Accumulibacter sp.: one gene and its partner. The protein of the gene in region 1 binds, or shares a complex with, the protein of each later gene. Links are inferred from orthologs where the notes say so. Each region holds a gene or a part of one and is shown on either strand. Other genes may lie near its edges.

Evidence for each region.
Region 2: the proteins of mfd (region 1) and uvrA are in contact, whole or in part, in a crystal structure (PDB 4DFC), measured with the Escherichia coli proteins. The link is inferred for Accumulibacter sp. from one-to-one orthologs.

What each region holds. Positions count from the first base shown.
Region 1 is NZ_JAZKUG010000001.1:2,047,461-2,056,187, forward strand. Bases 1,502-5,604 are described here. They hold mfd (transcription-repair coupling factor), read right to left. Parts: upstream 5,224-5,604; coding sequence 1,702-5,223; downstream 1,502-1,701. Other genes in these bases: V5B60_RS08850 (3-deoxy-7-phosphoheptulonate synthase), read right to left, coding at 1,502-1,705; V5B60_RS08860 (SIR2 family NAD-dependent protein deacylase), read right to left, coding at 5,289-5,604. In the rest of the region: V5B60_RS08845 (SulP family inorganic anion transporter), read left to right, coding at 1-564; more of V5B60_RS08850, read right to left, coding at 632-1,501; more of V5B60_RS08860, read right to left, coding at 5,605-6,038; V5B60_RS08865 (OmpA family protein), read left to right, coding at 6,246-6,911; V5B60_RS08870 (TRZ/ATZ family hydrolase), read left to right, coding at 6,981-8,306; V5B60_RS08875 (OmpA family protein), read left to right, coding at 8,384-8,727. UniProt on the Escherichia coli protein: Couples transcription and DNA repair by recognizing RNA polymerase (RNAP) stalled at DNA lesions. Mediates ATP-dependent release of RNAP and its truncated transcript from the DNA, and recruitment of nucleotide excision repair machinery to the damaged site.
Region 2 is NZ_JAZKUG010000001.1:2,533,095-2,541,169, reverse strand. Bases 3,212-6,662 are described here. They hold uvrA (excinuclease ABC subunit UvrA), read left to right. Parts: upstream 3,212-3,558; coding sequence 3,559-6,462; downstream 6,463-6,662. Other genes in these bases: V5B60_RS11245 (MFS transporter), read right to left, coding at 3,212-3,463. In the rest of the region: xseA (exodeoxyribonuclease VII large subunit), read left to right, coding at 1-814; V5B60_RS11255 (Fe-Mn family superoxide dismutase), read left to right, coding at 1,048-1,635; ssb (single-stranded DNA-binding protein), read right to left, coding at 1,756-2,232; more of V5B60_RS11245, read right to left, coding at 2,282-3,211; V5B60_RS11235 (HU family DNA-binding protein), read left to right, coding at 6,701-6,985; V5B60_RS11230 (ISNCY family transposase), read right to left, coding at 7,200-8,075. UniProt on the Escherichia coli protein: The UvrABC repair system catalyzes the recognition and processing of DNA lesions. UvrA is an ATPase and a DNA-binding protein. A damage recognition complex composed of 2 UvrA and 2 UvrB subunits scans DNA for abnormalities.

The DNA of each region.
Region 1 (8,727 bases):
TGCGGCATCGCGATGGGCGTGACGCTGGCGATCCTGATCGCCGGCGTCGTACCGGGGATCATCCTTGGACTGTTGCTGTCGCTGATTTCGGTTCTTGTCGAGATCTCGCGACCCGACGACGCAGTGCTGCGCCGGCGTCTCATCGACGGCAAGTTCCATGATTGCCGGGACGACGAGGAGGGTGTGGAAAGCGTGCCCGGGCTGCTGGTCTACCGACTCTACGCGCCGCTGATGTTCGCCAACGCCCGGCATGTCATGAACCGCATCCGGACCCTGGTCGATGCGGCCGACGCGCCGGTGCGCTGGCTGGTCATCGACGCACAGGCGATCCACGACATGGACGTGACCGCTGCCCAGCGCTTCGCCGAGCTGCACCGCGAACTCGCCGACGAGGGGGTTGACGTCAAGATCGCCGATGCCCCGCGGCCCTTCCTCGAGGAACTGGCCAAGGTCGGTCTTTCAGAAGAGATCGGCAAGATGGATTTCTTCGTTTCGGTCGGGAAAGCGGCCGAGGCGTTCACGCGGCAGCATGGCGATGCCGCCGTGCGCGCGGCGCGGCGCTGAGATCCTTGCCGAAAAGCGTCAGCCGTGGACGCCTGTATCGCGCGCTGCCGGCAGGCGAGGCGACGTCCTAGCGGCTGCGGCCCGGCAGCACCTCGCGGAGCAGCCCGGCGGCACTGCGGATCATCTGTTCGGTGGTTGGCCAGTCGACGCAGGCATCGGTGACCGAGCATCCATACCTGAGCTGCGAGAGGTCTTCCGGAATTGCCTGATTGCCGGCGACGAGGTTCGACTCGATCATCATGCCGACCAGTGACCGGTTGCCGAGACGGACCTGGTTGACCACGTCGGCCATCACCAGCGGCTGCCACTCGTGCTTCTTGTAGCTGTTGGCGTGTGAGCAGTCGATGACGATGTTGGCCGGCAGTCCCGCCTTGGACAGGGCCTGTTCGGCGATCTGCACGCTGACCGTGTCATAGTTCGGTCGCCCGTCGCCGCCGCGCAGGACCAGGTGACCATAGCGGTTGCCGCGCGTGCGCACGATCGCCGTGCGGCCCTGGCCGTTGATGCCCAGGAAACTGTGCGGCCGCGACGCCGAGACGATGGCGTTGACGGCGATGCCGACGTCGCCACTGGTACCGTTCTTGAACCCGACCGGGGTCGACAGACCCGAGGATATCTCGCGGTGGGTCTGCGACTCGGTGGTGCGGGCGCCGATTGCCGTCCAGCTGATGAGGTCACCGAGATACTGCGGAGCGATCGGGTCGAGGGCCTCGGTGCCGGCGGGCAGACCCAGTTCAGCCAGTTCGAGGAGGAAGCGGCGCGCCTTGCTCATCCCCTGGTCGACGTGGAACGAGTCGTCCATGTCCGGATCGTTGATGTAGCCCTTCCAGCCGGTCGTCGTCCGTGGCTTCTCGAAGTACACGCGCATCACCAGGTAGAGCGTTTCACGGACTTCCTCGGCCAGCGCCCGCAGCCGCCTGGCGTAGTCGAGGCCAGCCACCGGATCGTGGATCGAGCACGGGCCGACGACAACGAAGAGGCGGTGGTCTCTGCCATCCAGAATCTGCCGCAGGACGTCGCGGCTGTTCCTGACGACTTCGGCGGCGTGCGTCGGCAGCGGCTGCAGGGCGAGAATATCGTCAGGCGAGGGCATCGGGTCGAAGGCGGTGACGTTGATGTTGTCGATGTCGAGAGTGGTCATGGCTGGCGCTCGGCGGTGAGTTGATGAATGATTTCCCTGACCGCGGCGACACGTTCGGCAAGGGTCGGGCACTCGCGCCTGAGGACCAGTCGGTCCTGTCCGGCGAGGCGATAGTTGCGGTCCTTCTGGATGAGCTGGATTATCCGCAGCGGATCGAGTGGCGGATTCGCGGCAAACTGCACGACGATCTGTTCGGGGCCGGCATCAAGCCTGGTGATGCCGACTGGCTTGCACAGCAGGCGCAGCCGATGGCTGTCGAGCAGCGCGCGCGCCTGCGGCGGCAACTCACCGAAGCGATCCACCAGTTCCTCGTGCAGCTGACTCAGTTCGTCGTCAAGCGTGCAATCCGCCAGGCGCTTGTAGAGGGTCAGGCGTTGGTGCACGTCGGGCGCATAGTCGTCGGGGAGGAGGGCCGGCGCGTGCAGCCTGATCTCGGTGGTGACCGCAAGCGGTTGTGACAGGTCCGCATCCTGGCCTTGTTGCAAGGCCGCAACGGCACGTCCGAGCATCTCGCTGTACATGTGGAAGCCGACTTCCAGCATCTCGCCCGACTGGCTGGCGCCGAGCACCTCGCCGGCGCCACGGATTTCGAGGTCATGCATCGCCAGGTAAAAGCCGGCACCGAGTTCGTCCATCATCTGGATCGCCTCGAGGCGTTGCCTCGCCTGCTTGTTGAGCGCCGCGTCGTCGTGCGTCAGCAGGTAGGCATAGGCCTGGTGGTGTGAACGTCCGACGCGACCGCGCAGCTGGTGCAGTTGCGCCAGCCCGAACTTCTCGGCACGGTTGATGAGGATCGTGTTGGCGTGCGGATTGTCAATGCCGGTTTCGATGATCGTCGTGCACAGCAACAGATTGGCCCGCTGCTGGGTGAACTCGCGCATCACGCGCTCGAGGTCGCGCTCCTTCATCTGCCCGTGACCGACGACGATGCGGGCCTCGGGCAACAGCTTGCCCAGGCGCTCACGCATGTTTTCGATCGTCTCGACCTCGTTGTGCAGGAAGTACACCTGGCCGCCGCGCTTGAATTCGCGCAGCAGGGCTTCGCGGATGATGCCGTCGGAGAAGCGGCTGACGAAAGTCCGGATCGCCAGACGTTTCTGTGGGGCAGTGGCGATCACCGAGAAGTCGCGCAGTCCCTCGAGCGACATCGCGAGCGTGCGCGGGATCGGTGTCGCGGTCAGCGTCAGGACATCGACCTCGGCGCGCAGTGCCTTCAGCGCTTCCTTCTGCCGGACGCCGAAGCGATGCTCCTCGTCGATCACCACCAGGCCGAGACGCTTGAAATGCACGTCCTTCTGCAACAGGCGATGGGTGCCGATGACGATGTCCAGACGGCCGTCGGCCAGTTCCTGCAGCGCCTGCGCGGCCTCACGCGCCGTCCTGAAGCGGGACAGCTCGGCAATCCGCACCGGCCAATCGGCAAAGCGGTCGCCGAAAGTCTGAAAGTGCTGTTCGCAGAGCAGTGTCGTTGGGCAGAGGACGGCCACCTGCCGGCCGCCGGCGACGGCGCAGAAGGCCGCGCGCAGCGCCACCTCGGTCTTGCCGAAGCCGACGTCGCCACAGACCAGACGATCCATCGGCCGTCCGGACCGCATGTCGGCGATCACGGCGGCGATCGCGCCCGCCTGGTCGGGGGTTTCCTCGAAGCCGAAGCCGTCGGCAAAAGCGTCGTAGTCGTGTGGCTTGAAGTCGCAGGCGTGTCCCTGCCGCGCCGCACGCAGGGCGTAGAGGGCCAGCAGCTCGGCGGCCGTGTCGCGTGCCTGCAATGCGGCGCGGCGTTTCGCCTTTTCCCATTGCTGTGAGCCGAGGGTATGCAGCGGCGCGCCGTCGGGGTCGGTTCCCGAATAGCGGGCGATGACGTGCAGTTGCGACACCGGCACATAGAGCCGGGCATCGTTGGCATAGTGCAGTTCGAGGAACTCGGTGTCACCTTCACCGAGATCGAGATGGACCAGCCCCTGGTAACGGCCAATGCCGTGCTGTTCATGCACCACTGGCGAGCCGACTTTCAGCTCGGTCAGGTCGCGCAGCCAGTTGTCGATCGACGTCCGTCGCGCCGCGACATGGCGCGCGCGGCGCGACGGGCTGCCGGCGTAGAGCTCGGCCTCGGTGATGATCGCCAGCCCGTCGAGCAGGAAGCCATCGTGCAGCGGTCCGACCCCCAGCGAAAGGGCTGCCTCGCCGGCGCGCAGCTCGTCGAAGCTGCCGCAGGCGCGCGGCTGCAGGCCGTAGTCCGCGAGCAGCGCGGCGAGCGTTTCGCGTCGCCCGGCGGACTCGGCGAGCAGCAGCGAGCGGCCGGGGAACCCGTCGAGGAAGGTCTTCAGGCGGCGCAGGGGATCGTCGGCGCGGCGGTCGATCGCCAATTCGGGCAGGCGGCGTGCCGGGCCGTCGCCGCCTGCCCGCAGGCTGAGGCGGGCATAGGCGCGGGCGGCGACGAAGAACGGTTCTTCAGCCAGGAAGAGTTCGTCCGGTGGCAGCAGCGGACGGCTGCGTTCGCCCGCGAGCAGCGTGTAGCGCGACTGCGCCTCGCGCCAGAAGGCGCGCACGGCCTCGGCAACATCATTGTGCAGGCAGAGCAGCGTGCTGGGCGGCAGGTAGTCGAAAAGCGTTGCGGTCGCATCGAAGAACAGCGGCAGCCAGTACTCGATCCCGGCGCTGGCGACGCCGTTCGAGACATCGCGGTAGATCGACGAGCGCGCGGGATCGCCTTCGAAAGCTTCGCGAAAGCGCTGCCGGAAACGGCTGCGTGCGGCGCCGTCGAGCGGGAACTCGCGTGCCGGCAGCAGACGGACCTCGGCGACGGGATACAGCGTGCGCTGGCTGTCGACATCGAAGGTCTTGATGTGCTCGATCTCGTCGTCGAAAAGATCCAGGCGGAACGGCAGTTGCGCGCCCATCGGGAAGAGGTCGATGAGGCCGCCGCGGATCGAGTACTCGCCCGGTGCCACCACCTGTGTCACGTGCGCGTAGCCGGCAAGCGTCATCTGGGCGCGGAACCGCTCACCATCCAGACGCTCCCCCTGCTTGAGGAAGAAAGTATAGGCCGCGAGGTAGGCCGGTGGTGCAAGACGGCAGACCGCGGTGCTCGCTGGCAGCAGCAGGACGTCGCATTCGCCACGCGTCACCGCGTAGAGCGTCGCCAGGCGCTCGGAAACGAGGTCGAGATGCGGCGAGAAGCCGTCGTAGGGCAGCGTTTCCCAGTCGGGCAGCAGGCGGACCCGTAGCCCGCCGTCGAACCACGGAATTTCCTGCAGCAGTCGCTGCGCGTCGCTCGCGCTGCTGGTGATGACGGCCAGCAGCCCACCCCGGGCTCGGCTGCGGGCGGCGTTGGCAGCCTGCGCCAGAAGCAGCGCGTCGGCCGAGCCGGCGAATGACGGCCACTGCAAGCGCTCGCCCGTGGCTGGCAAGGGCAGTGGGGGAAGCGGTGATGACAAGGACGGCGGCTCTGGATTCAGGTGGCGATTGGCGCTGGCCCGCCTGGCGAAGCGTGCAGGCCCGGGGCAACGGAAGCCGCGCATTATAGACGATGCCTCGGTCCGGCCAGCGTCGCCGCCGGCCGGCGGCGTTGCGGGTCGTTCTTCCTTCAGTCGGGGGCGAGTCGATCGCAGAGCGCCGAGAAGAACTGCGAGGCACCACTGCGGATCGAGTAGTCGGCCGCTTCGCTGAGCGACGTCGGGTGCGGGTTGACCTCGATCACCGTCGCGCCGGAGTACTTGGCCCAGACCGGCAGGTGGGCGGCTGGCTGGACGGTGAACGAGGTGCCGACGCAGAAGAAGACGTCGGCACTGAGGCTGCACGCCTGGGCTGCGGCAAAGACTTCCTCGTCGAGCATTTCGCCGAACATCACCAGATCGGGCCGTACCGGAGCGCCGCAGTCGGGGCACGCAAACGGCTCGCTGGCGGCCTGGTCCCAAGTGCTGGCATAGCCGCAATGCCGGTGGCAGCGGACGCGGTGGATGGTGCCGTGAACCTCGAGCACGTCCTGGTTGCCGGCGAGCGCGTGATAGCCGTCGATGTTCTGTGTGATGACGGTGAACCGGCTCGCCGCGCAGAGTTCTTCCAGGCGGGCGATCGCCCGGTGCCCCGGGTTCGGACGTCGGTCATCGACCAGCGCCTTGAGTTCCAGCAGCCAGCTCCAGACGCGCCGGGGATTGCGCAGGAAACCCTGGATGCTGGCCACCTCGTCCGGGTCGACGTTGTTCCACAGGCCGGTGGCACCGTCACGGAAGGTCGGGATGCCGCTGTCGGCGGACAGTCCCGCACCCGAAAAGACGACCACCCGGCGCGCCGCCTGGACCATCGAAGCGAGCGAATCGAGACTGGCTGCTTGCATCTTCTCCTCCCTTGCCTGAACTCGCGGTGGCTGGCTGGCGGCGCCGACGTGCCGCCGGACACCCAGTTTCGTTGCATAAATACTACACAATTCCGGGCCGATGCTTGAAGAAAATCAAGTTTGTATGCTTAAATTTCCTGACTGCGCAAAAATCGCATCGCGTTTCACGCATTCGGACGTAACAGAGATTAATCGAGGAGGAACATCTTGAAATCGAAAACCATCATTACCCTGCTGGCCTCAATCGGCCTCTTCGCGGCGGCTGGCGCTGTGCAGGCGCAAACCGCCGGTGATCGCGTTTACGTGATCGATCAACGCGGTGAAGTCGTTCTCAGCGGTACCGGCCTGTGCTGGCGTACGGGCTTCTGGACGCCGGCCGCTGCGGCCAAGGACCCCGCCGGTTGCAAGTGCGACAAGGACCTGCTGCCGAAGGAAGTCTGCGAGCCGCCGGCACCGAGGGCTGGCGCCGCCGCGCCGACGGCGAAGCCGACGGGTGACAAGATCACGGTTGCCGCCGACGCGCTGTTCGACTTCGACAAGGCGGTGCTGCGTCCGGAAGGCAAGAAGAAGCTCGACGAAGTGGCTGCCAAGGCGAAGGAGATCAAGCTGGAAGTGATCTTGGCCGTCGGTCACACTGACCGTTTCGGTTCGCTGGCGCACAACATGAAGCTCTCCGAGCGTCGCGCCGCTGCCGTCAAGACCTACCTGGTGAGCAAGGGCGTCGACGCCAACCGCATCTACACCGAAGGCAAGGGTCCGAAGAATCCGGTCACCAAGCCTGATCAGTGCCCGGGCAAGAAGGCGACCAAGCAGGTCATCGAGTGCCTGCAGCCTGACCGTCGTGTCGACATCGAACTCATCGGCACCAAGTAAGGCCGGCGCGCTGCGCAGAAAACCCCGCGAAAGCGGGGTTTTTTTTAGCCTTGGCGCGGTCGTTCGCCGATGACGACGAGTCTGCCGCTGGTCGATCTGGTGATCGAGGCGCGCTGGGTCGTGCCCGTCGAGCCGGCCGGGGCCGTTCTCGACCAGCACGCCGTCGTCGTCGACGGCGGGCGCATCGTCGCCATCGTGCCACGCGCCGAAGTCGACGCTCGTTACCGGGCGCGCAAACGCAAGTGCCTGCCGCAGCACGTGTTGCTGCCCGGGCTGGTCAACCTGCACACACACGCCGCGATGAGCCTGCTGCGCGGTCTCGCGGACGACCTGCCGCTGATGCGGTGGCTGCAGGACCATGTCTGGCCGGCCGAGGCGCGGCACGTCTCGGCGCAGTTCGTCCACGATGGCACCCGACTGGCGTGTGCCGAGATGCTGCGCGGTGGCATCACCTGTTTCAACGACATGTACTTCTTTCCCGCGGCGGCGGCGGAGGCTGCCCTGGCGTCGGGAATCCGCGCTGCGATCGGCCTGATCACCGTCGACTTTCCGAGCAACTACGCGGCCGATGCGGATGACTATCTGGCGAAAGGACTGGCGGTGCGCGACCGTCTTCTCGGACAGCCGCTGCTGTCGTTCTGCCTCGCTCCGCACGCTCCCTATACCGTCGCCGATCGCAGCTTCGCGCAGGTGCTGACGCTCGCCGAACAGATCGAAGTGCCGCTGCACCTGCACCTGCACGAGACGCAGCAGGAGATCGAGGACAGTCTGCAGCGCTTCGCCGTGCGACCGATCGAGCGCCTGCGCCGCCTCGGGTTGCTTGGCCCGACGCTGATCGCCGTACACGCCGTGCACCTCGAGGCGCAGGAGATCGAGTTGCTGGCAGCGCATGGCTGTTCGGTGGCACACTGCCCGAGTTCCAACCTCAAGCTGGCCAGCGGCATCGCACCGATCGCGCGGCTTGCCGCGCGCGGAGTCAACCTCGGGCTCGGCACCGACGGCGCGGCGAGCAACAATCGCCTCGACCTGTTTCAGGAAATGCGTCTGGCGGCGTTGCTGGCCAAGGAACGTGATGGCCGTGCCGATGCCGTCGCGGCCCACCAGGTGCTGCGCATGGCGACCCTCGGCGGCGCCTGTGCACTCGGTCTCGACGGCGAGATCGGCTCGATCGTCGTCGGCAAGTCGGCCGATCTCTGCGCCGTCAGTTTCGACGACGTCGCGCTCGCTCCCTGCTACGACCCGGTTTCGCATCTCACCTACGCGGTCGGACGCGAGCATGTCAGCGACGTCTGGGTCGCCGGACGGGTGAGGGTCGAGAACGGGCGGCTGAGCGAAGGCGACGAAAGCGGATTGATCGGAATGGCCCTGTTGTGGCAGAATAAAATCCGTCCGTGATGAGTTCGGTCAAGAAACGAGGCATAACAGGCTTTGCGGGTTTCTGCCGCAGGCTTCAACCAATGAAGGAAACCGAGATGAACAGAACCGCAAGAAACTCCATGCTGGCCGCGCTCCTTGCCGCGACTTTCGGCTTTGGCGCGTCGTCCGCGCAGGCACAGACCTCGATTCCGCTGAATCGGGTATACGTCATCGATCAGCGCGGTGAAGTCGTGATGAGCGGCACCGGCCTCTGCTGGCGTACCGGTTTCTGGACGCCGGCTGCTGCGGCCAACGACCCAGCCGGTTGCAAGTGCGACAAGGACCTGCTGCCGAAGGAAGTCTGCGAGCCGCCGGCACCGAGGGCTGGCGCCGCCGCGCCGACGGCGAAGCCGACGGGTGACAAGATCACGGTTGCCGCCGACGCGCTGTTCGACTTCGA
Region 2 (8,075 bases), 490 kb from region 1 along the record:
TGACGGCGCTGCGGCGCTGATCGCCGATGCCATTCGCCGTGCCGGCGAGCGCGACGAATGCGACCTGCTGATCCTCTGCCGCGGTGGCGGCAGCCTGGAAGACCTCCAGGCGTTCAACGACGAGACTGTCGCCCGCGCCATCCGCGCCTGTCCGCTGCCCGTCGTCAGCGGCATCGGTCACGAGACCGACTTCACGATTGCCGACTTTGCCGCCGATCGGCGCGCGGCAACGCCGACCGCGGCAGCCGAAATGGCCGCCCCGGAACGCAGTGCCTTACTGGCGCGGTTGTTCGCAGACCACCTCGCGCTGCGTCGCCAAGCGACACAGGCGTTCAACCAGCGCGCCCAGCAGCTCGACTGGCTGGCCCGCCGCCTGCAGCACCCGGGGCAATCCCTCGCGCGCCAGCGGGAAGCGCTGCACAACCAGCGGCGCCGCCTCGCCGCCGGCCTCCTGTTGGGCAGCACGCGGGCACGCGGAACGCTGGCCAAGCTCGAGCATCGCCTGCACCAGAACCGCCCCGACCTGGCGCAACAGAGGCTGCGACTGCAGTCGCTGGCGTCGCATCTCGAACGGGCGGGGCGGCAGACCCTCGACGGCAGAATGGCCGAACTGGGCCGCCTGCAGGCCGGCCTGTCGCAGCTCGACCCGCGGGCGGTTCTGGCTCGCGGCTACAGCATCGTCACCAACGGCCAGCAGCAGATCGTCCATGCCAGCTCGATGCTGGAACCTGGCGAGGAGATCGCTGTCTTCCTGCACGATGGACGAGCGGACGCGATGGTGCTGGCCGTCTCTGGCAACGATGGCCGACTGTAGGCGGCCGGCATCCGTCCGGACCGACAACGTCCGTCAACAACGACCGCTCGCCAGCGATCTTCCCCGGATCAGGGGGGAGATGCCGCGCTTCCCCGTGCGCTGCGTCGTGCGACCATGCGCCGGCAGCTTCATTTGCCAGCAAGGCAGGGCCGGCATAGAATCCCGGCCGAGCACGGAACAGGGGTCCTGCCCGCCACACCTTTTGCTACAGACAATACTTACGGAGAACACGGATGGAACACAAGCTGCCGCCACTGCCTTTCGCCATGGACGCACTGGCACCACACATGTCGCAGGAAACCCTGGAGTATCACTACGGCAAGCACCACCAGGCCTATGTCACCAACCTCAACAACCTGATCAAGGGAACCGAGTACGAGGAACTGGACCTTGAAGCGATCGTCCGCAAGGCCCCGGCAGGCGGCATCTACAACAACTCGGCCCAAGTCTGGAACCACAGCTTCTTCTGGAACTGCCTGCGGGCCAACGGCGGTGGCGCTCCGGGCGGCGCGCTGGCAGCAGCGATCGACGCCCGCTGGGGCTCCTTTGCGGAGTTTGCGAAGGCGTTCCAGGCATCGGCGGTGGGCAACTTCGGGTCGGCATGGACCTGGCTGGTGCGCAAGCCGGACGGCACGGTCGATATCGTCAATACGGGTGCCGCCGGTACGCCGCTGACGACCGCCGACAAGGCACTGCTGTGCATCGACGTCTGGGAGCATGCCTACTACATCGATTACCGCAACCTGCGACCGAAGTTCGTCGAGACTTTCCTCGGCAACCTCGTCAACTGGCACTTCGCCGAGCAGAACTACGCCGCCTGAGCGACAGAGCGAGTCATTCGGCGTCACCCGCAGGTGAAAGCAAACGGGGTCCGCAGCGCGGACCCCGTTTCTCTTGCAGCAACCGCCCGCGAACGGTGACGGCGCTGCGCGGCCGTTCGATCAGAATGGGATGTCGTCGTCCATGTCTTCGAAGCCCGGCGTCTTCCTGGCTGGCGGATTGCGCGCCGGGCCGGCAGCCTGGCCGCCTGCCGATGGCATGCTGCCCCCGTACTCGGCCTCGCCGGCAGGTGCGCCCATGCCCTCGCGGCTGCCCAGCATCTTCATCTCGTTGGCAACGATCTCGGTCGTGTAGCGCTCGTTGCCTTCCTTGTCCTGCCACTTGTTGGTCCGGATGCGCCCTTCGACATACACCTGGCGCCCCTTCTTGAGGTATTGGCCGGCCGTCTCGGCCAGCTTGCCGAAGAAGACCACGCGGTGCCACTCGGTGTACTCCTTCAATTCGCCCGACACCTTGTCGCGCGACCGATCGGTGGTCGCCATCCTGATGTTGCAGACGGCGTCGCCACTCGGCAGATAACGGGTCTCCGGATCGGCTCCGAGATTGCCCACCAGGATCACTTTGTTGACCGAAGCCATGTCGCCTCCCTGAACGGTATTGGAAAAATCGCCACGATTGCAGGCACTCTCAGGCTGCCGCCGGCCGCTGGCGCGCTGCCGGCATGACCATCGTGAGGCCGAGCATCAGCCACACCAGTGTCAGCAGCACACCACCCGCCCAGACGGCACCAGGACCGGCGTACTTGGCGAGGACACCGCCCAGCACGCCGCCCAGGAACAACCCGAGGGCCTGGGTGGTATTGTAAACCCCGAGCGCCGCACCTTTGGCATGTGGCGGCGCGATGCGCGAAATCAGCGACGGCTGCGTCGCTTCGAGGATGTTGAAGGCGACGAAGAACAGCATCAGCCAGAAGGCCAGGCCGAAAAGGCCGCCGGCAAACAGCCCGAAGCCCGCCTGGACGCAGAGCAAGAGCACAATCGCGGCGTTGAAGACCAGCTTCAAGCGCGCGAAGCGTTCGGCGACGATGATCGCCGGCACCATGATGACGAAGGAGATGAGCAGCGCCGGCAGGTAGACCTTCCAGTGCTCGGCGACCGGCAGACCGCCCGTCTTCACCAGTTCGGTCGGCAACAGCACCCACATCGCGGTCAGCATCAGGTGGAGGGCGAAGACGCCAAAATTGAGTCGCAGCAGTTGCTGGTGCGACAGCACTTCGACAAAGCTCTGCCAGGCCGGCTGCCGCGGCATCATCGGCGCCGTCGGCACCACCCGCAGGACGACGAAGATCGCCAGCAGAGCCAGCCCGCCGGTCAGCGCGAAGATGCCCGGCATGCCGATCGCCGCATAGAGCAGCGGCGCGCCGACCATCGACACGGCAAACATCAGCCCGATCGACGAACCGATCATCGCCATCACCTTGGTCAGGTGCTGCTCGCGCGTAAGGTCGGCGGCAAGCGCCGTGACCGCCGCCGAGATCGCGCCCGCACCCTGCAGAACGCGGCCAACGATGACGAGATAGATGTCGTCGGCGAGGGCAGCGACGAAGCTGCCGATGCCGAACAGCAGCAAGCCGAAGACGATCACCGGCTTGCGGCCGAAGTGGTCGGAAGCCGCGCCGTAGGCGATCTGCAGACAGGCCTGCGTCAGGCCGTAGGCACCGAGCGCCACCCCGACGAGCACCATGTCCCTGCCCGACGGCAATTCGCTGGCGTAGAGCGCGAAGACCGGCAGGATCAGGAACAGGCCAAGCATGCGCAACGCGAAGACCGCCGCCAGGCTGATGCCGGCGAGCCTTTCTTCACTGCTCATGCGATCGTTGCTCGAGGCGGACATGTGGTTTGCTGCCAAACTGCGAAATTGCGTATATTAGCAGGTTTGCCCCGGTGCCCGAGGCCAGCTCCCCGATGGACGAACCCAGCCAGACCCACAGCCAACTGCGAATCCGTGGTGCGCGCACGCACAATCTGAAGAACATCAACCTCGACCTGCCGCGCAACCGCCTGATCGTCATCACCGGGCTGTCGGGATCAGGCAAGTCGTCCCTCGCCTTCGACACCCTCTACGCCGAAGGGCAGCGGCGCTACGTCGAGTCCTTGTCGGCCTATGCCAGGCAGTTCCTGCAGCGCATGGAGAAACCCGACGTAGACCTCATCGAGGGACTTTCGCCGGCGATCTCGATCGAACAGAAGGCGACCAGCCACAATCCGCGCTCGACGGTCGGCACCGTCACCGAGATCCACGACTACCTGCGCCTCCTCTTCGCCCGTGCCGGCACGCCCTACTGCGCCGAGCACCAGTTGCCGCTGGCCGCGCAGACCGTCTCGCAGATGGTCGATCATGTCCTGGCGCTACCCGAAGGCAGCCGGCTGATGATCCTCGCGCCGGTGGTCGCCGACCGCAAGGGCGAGCAGGTCGAGCTGTTCGCCGAGCTGCGCGCGCAAGGCTTTGCCCGCCTGCGCGTCGACGGACAGATTCACGAGATCGACGCCCTGCCCCGGCTTTCCCGGACACACAAGCACTCGATCGACGTCGTGGTCGACCGCCTGAAGGTGCGCGAGGACATCCGCCAGCGCCTCGCCGAATCCTTCGAAACGGCGCTGCGCTGCGCCGATGGCCGCGCCATCGCGTGCGAGATGGACGGCGGACGCGAGCATTTCTTCTCGGCGCGGTTCGCCTGCCCAGTCTGTTCCTACGCGATCCAGGAGCTGGAGCCCCGGCTCTTCTCGTTCAACAGCCCGATGGGCGCCTGCCCGAAGTGCGACGGGCTCGGCGTCATCCAGTTCTTCGATCCGCAGCGCGTCGTCGCCCGCCCCGATCTGTCGCTCGCTGCCGGCGCGATCCGCGGCTGGGACAAGCGCAACCCCTTCTACCATCAGCTGCTCCGCTCGCTCGCCGAACACTACGGCTTCCAGCTCGACACCCCTTTCCGGGATCTGCCGGACCAGCTGCGGCAGATCATCCTCTACGGCTCCGGCCGCGAGACGCTGCGTTTCGGCTACCTCAACGAGCGCGGGCGAGTGAGCATCCGCGAGCACGCTTTCGAAGGCATCATCGTCAATCTCGAACGACGCTACAAGGAAACCGACTCGCTGGCGGTGCGCGAGGAACTGGCACGCCTAATCAGCAACCGCACCTGCCCCGCCTGCCAAGGCAGCCGCCTGCGTGAGGAAGCGCGCAACGTGCGCATCGGCAGCCAGGACAGCGCGCGCACCCTGCACGAGATCAATCGCCTGCCCCTCGCCGCGGCACGCGACTACTTCGTTTCGCTGCAGCTCCCCGGCAACAGGGCACAGGTGGCCGAAAAGGTGCTCAAGGAGATCGTCGGTCGCCTGCAGTTCCTGATCAACGTCGGCCTCGACTACCTGTCGCTCGAGCGTTCAGCGGAGACCCTTTCCGGCGGCGAGGCGCAGCGCATCCGCCTCGCCTCGCAGATCGGCTCCGGTCTGACCGGCGTCATGTACGTCCTCGACGAGCCATCGATCGGCCTGCATCAGCGCGACAACGAGCGCCTGTTGCAGACGCTGCGACAACTGCGCGACATCGGCAATACGGTGATCGTCGTCGAGCATGACGAGGAAGCCATCCGCAGCGCCGATCACGTCGTCGACCTCGGCCCCGGGGCCGGCATCCATGGCGGCCATATCGTTGCCGAGGGCTCGCCGGCAGCGATCACCGACAACCCGGACTCACTCACCGGCGACTATCTTGCCGGACGCCGCGGCATCGGGCTGCACGCCATACGCCGGCAAGCCGATCCGGGGCGCATGCTGCGCATCAGCGGCGCCCGCGGCAACAACCTCCGCAACCTCACGGCCGAAATCCCGGTCGGCCTGTTCACCTGCATCACCGGCGTCTCCGGCTCGGGCAAGTCGACACTGATCAACGACACGCTCTACCTGGCGGCAGCCAGGCAGATCTACGGCTCGACGGCGGAGCCCGCCGAGCATGACCTGATCGTCGGCCTTGACCACTTCGACAAGGTGATCAATGTCGACCAGAGCCCGATCGGTCGCACCCCACGTTCCAATCCGGCAACCTACACCGGTCTCCTGACACCGATCCGGGGGCTGTTCGCCGGCGTCCCGGAGGCGCGCGCGCGCGGCTATGGGCCCGGCCGTTTCTCGTTCAACGTCAAGGGCGGACGCTGCGAAGCCTGTCAAGGTGACGGCGTCATCAAGGTCGAGATGCATTTCCTGCCCGACGTCTACGTCGCCTGCGACGTCTGCCGCGGCAAGCGCTACAACCGCGAGACGCTGGAGGTGCTGTACAAGGGCCGGAACATCCACGACGTCCTGCAGATGACCGTCGAGATGGCGCGAGAGTTCTTCGACCCGGTGCCGGTCGTCGCACGCAAGCTGCAGACCCTGGTCGATGTCGGTCTGAGCTACATCACGCTCGGCCAGTCGGCAACCACCCTCTCCGGCGGCGAGGCGCAGCGGGTCAAGCTGGCCCTCGAACTGTCGAAGCGCGACACCGGCCGCACCCTCTACATTCTCGATGAGCCAACCACTGGGCTGCACTTCCACGACATCGAACTGCTCCTCGGCGTGCTGCACCGGCTCGCTGACCACGGCAACACAGTGGTGGTGATCGAGCACAATCTCGACGTGATCAAGACAGCCGACTGGCTGATCGACCTGGGCCCCGAAGGGGGTGCCGGTGGCGGCACGATCATCGGCACGGGCACGCCGGAACAGCTCGCCGACGTCACCGCCAGCCACAGCGGACGTTTTCTGCGCGCCCTGCTTGCCCGGCACCATCGCGCCTCGGATGCCGGCCCGGCAGCGCCGGCCGCATGCGCCGGCTAGACATGGGCTGGCACCGCGGCCCCTGGGCTGTTGGTGGGGGGCCCTTGCCAAGCGACTGCCAGAACGCTGCCGGCAAGCAACAACCGGCCTTCCCGGGGCAAAAAAATTTGCTTGCGCGAAGCTGATCCATGCCAGAATTGTTGCCTTTGAATTGCTGACAGGATCACCTGGCGCCGCCGTGGTGGACGACAGCATGCCTGCCCGAGAAGGACCCTTCCAACCATCCGAGGAGCCTAATATGAACAAGTCCGAAATGATCGACGCCATCGCCGCCCGCAGCGAGCTCTCCAAGGCTGCATCGGCGAAAGCCCTCGACGCCGTCCTCGAAACCATCATCGACGCCGTTGCCCGCGGGGACACGATCACGCTGGTCGGCTTCGGTTCCTTCAAGGCCAGCGAACGCGCGGCCCGTGAAGGAAAGAACCCGAAATCCGGCGCCAAGATCGTCATCCCGCAGACAACCGTCCCGAAATTCGCTGCCGGCGCCGGATTCAAGGCCCGCGTCGCCAGCCGCGGCGAGTAAGGACCCCTGGACCCTGAACCGCACGATCTGCGACACCGCCCGGACCTTGCCGTGACAGGGCCCGCAGCCGTCGCCCCCCATCGACCGATTCCCCAGCTTCCGGAGTATCGCATGCCCATCCGCACCATCATCGCCACAGCTGCATTGCCAGCAGTTCTCATTTCAAAATTCATGGCAGGGGTTGGTGAGGTTCGGAACTGTTGGATGGGGCAAGTCAGCTGGTGTCTGGGGCGTTGGGAGCAAGGCGCTGCTGCATGAAGCGCATGAGGTGATCCCAGTCATCGAAGGGCAGGTACTGTAGCAAGGCGCGCAGGTGTTCGAAGAAGGTTCGGCGGGAGGGCAGCAGGGCGCGCACCTTGGCGTAACGGGTGTCCATCCAGTCGAGGGCGGTATGGACCAAGAAGGCCAACAAGATCAGGGTGGCGAAGAGGTTGGCCAAGAACTGTTTGCCGTGTCCGAAGTTGTGGTCGAAATGGTAGCCCTTGGTCTTGAGGGTGTTGTTGTTCTCGTTCTCGATTTTCCACCGCGCGCGCCCGGCGGAAGCCAGAGCGACGACGTTGTGGTCGGTGATGGCATGCGAGGTGGCCCAGGCGTTCTTGAAGACGATGGCACCGCTGGCATCGGTGGTGACGAGTTCCAGCCAGTTGGCGATCACGGCATCGTCCGTGTCGCGCAAGGGCACTTGATGGGCGTAGCGATAGGTGTCGGTAAAGCGCTTCTTGCCGACACGTCGCGCCTGTACGACGCGACCGAGCTGGTCGTTGCGCTCGAAATCGCCAACCCACTCGTAGAGCGTGGCATGGGATTCGGGCTTGCAGGTGAACAGGAAGTCGGCCTGTTGCGCCCGCACCCGCAGGCAATGTGACTGATGGCAGTAGAGGTCGTCACCCAGATAGGTGATGCGCCACGGGCGGTAGTGCTCGCCCCAGCGCGCCAGCCAGCGGGCCGAAGCGGCCAGTTCGCAGTCCTGCTTGTCGTGGCCGTCCTGGCGCTGCACGAACTCCGGCGGCAACGGGATGGCGTTCGCCTGGCCCGGCGCCACCAGTACCGGCGTCACGGCAGTGTGGCGATGGAGAACCCTGCCGTTCTT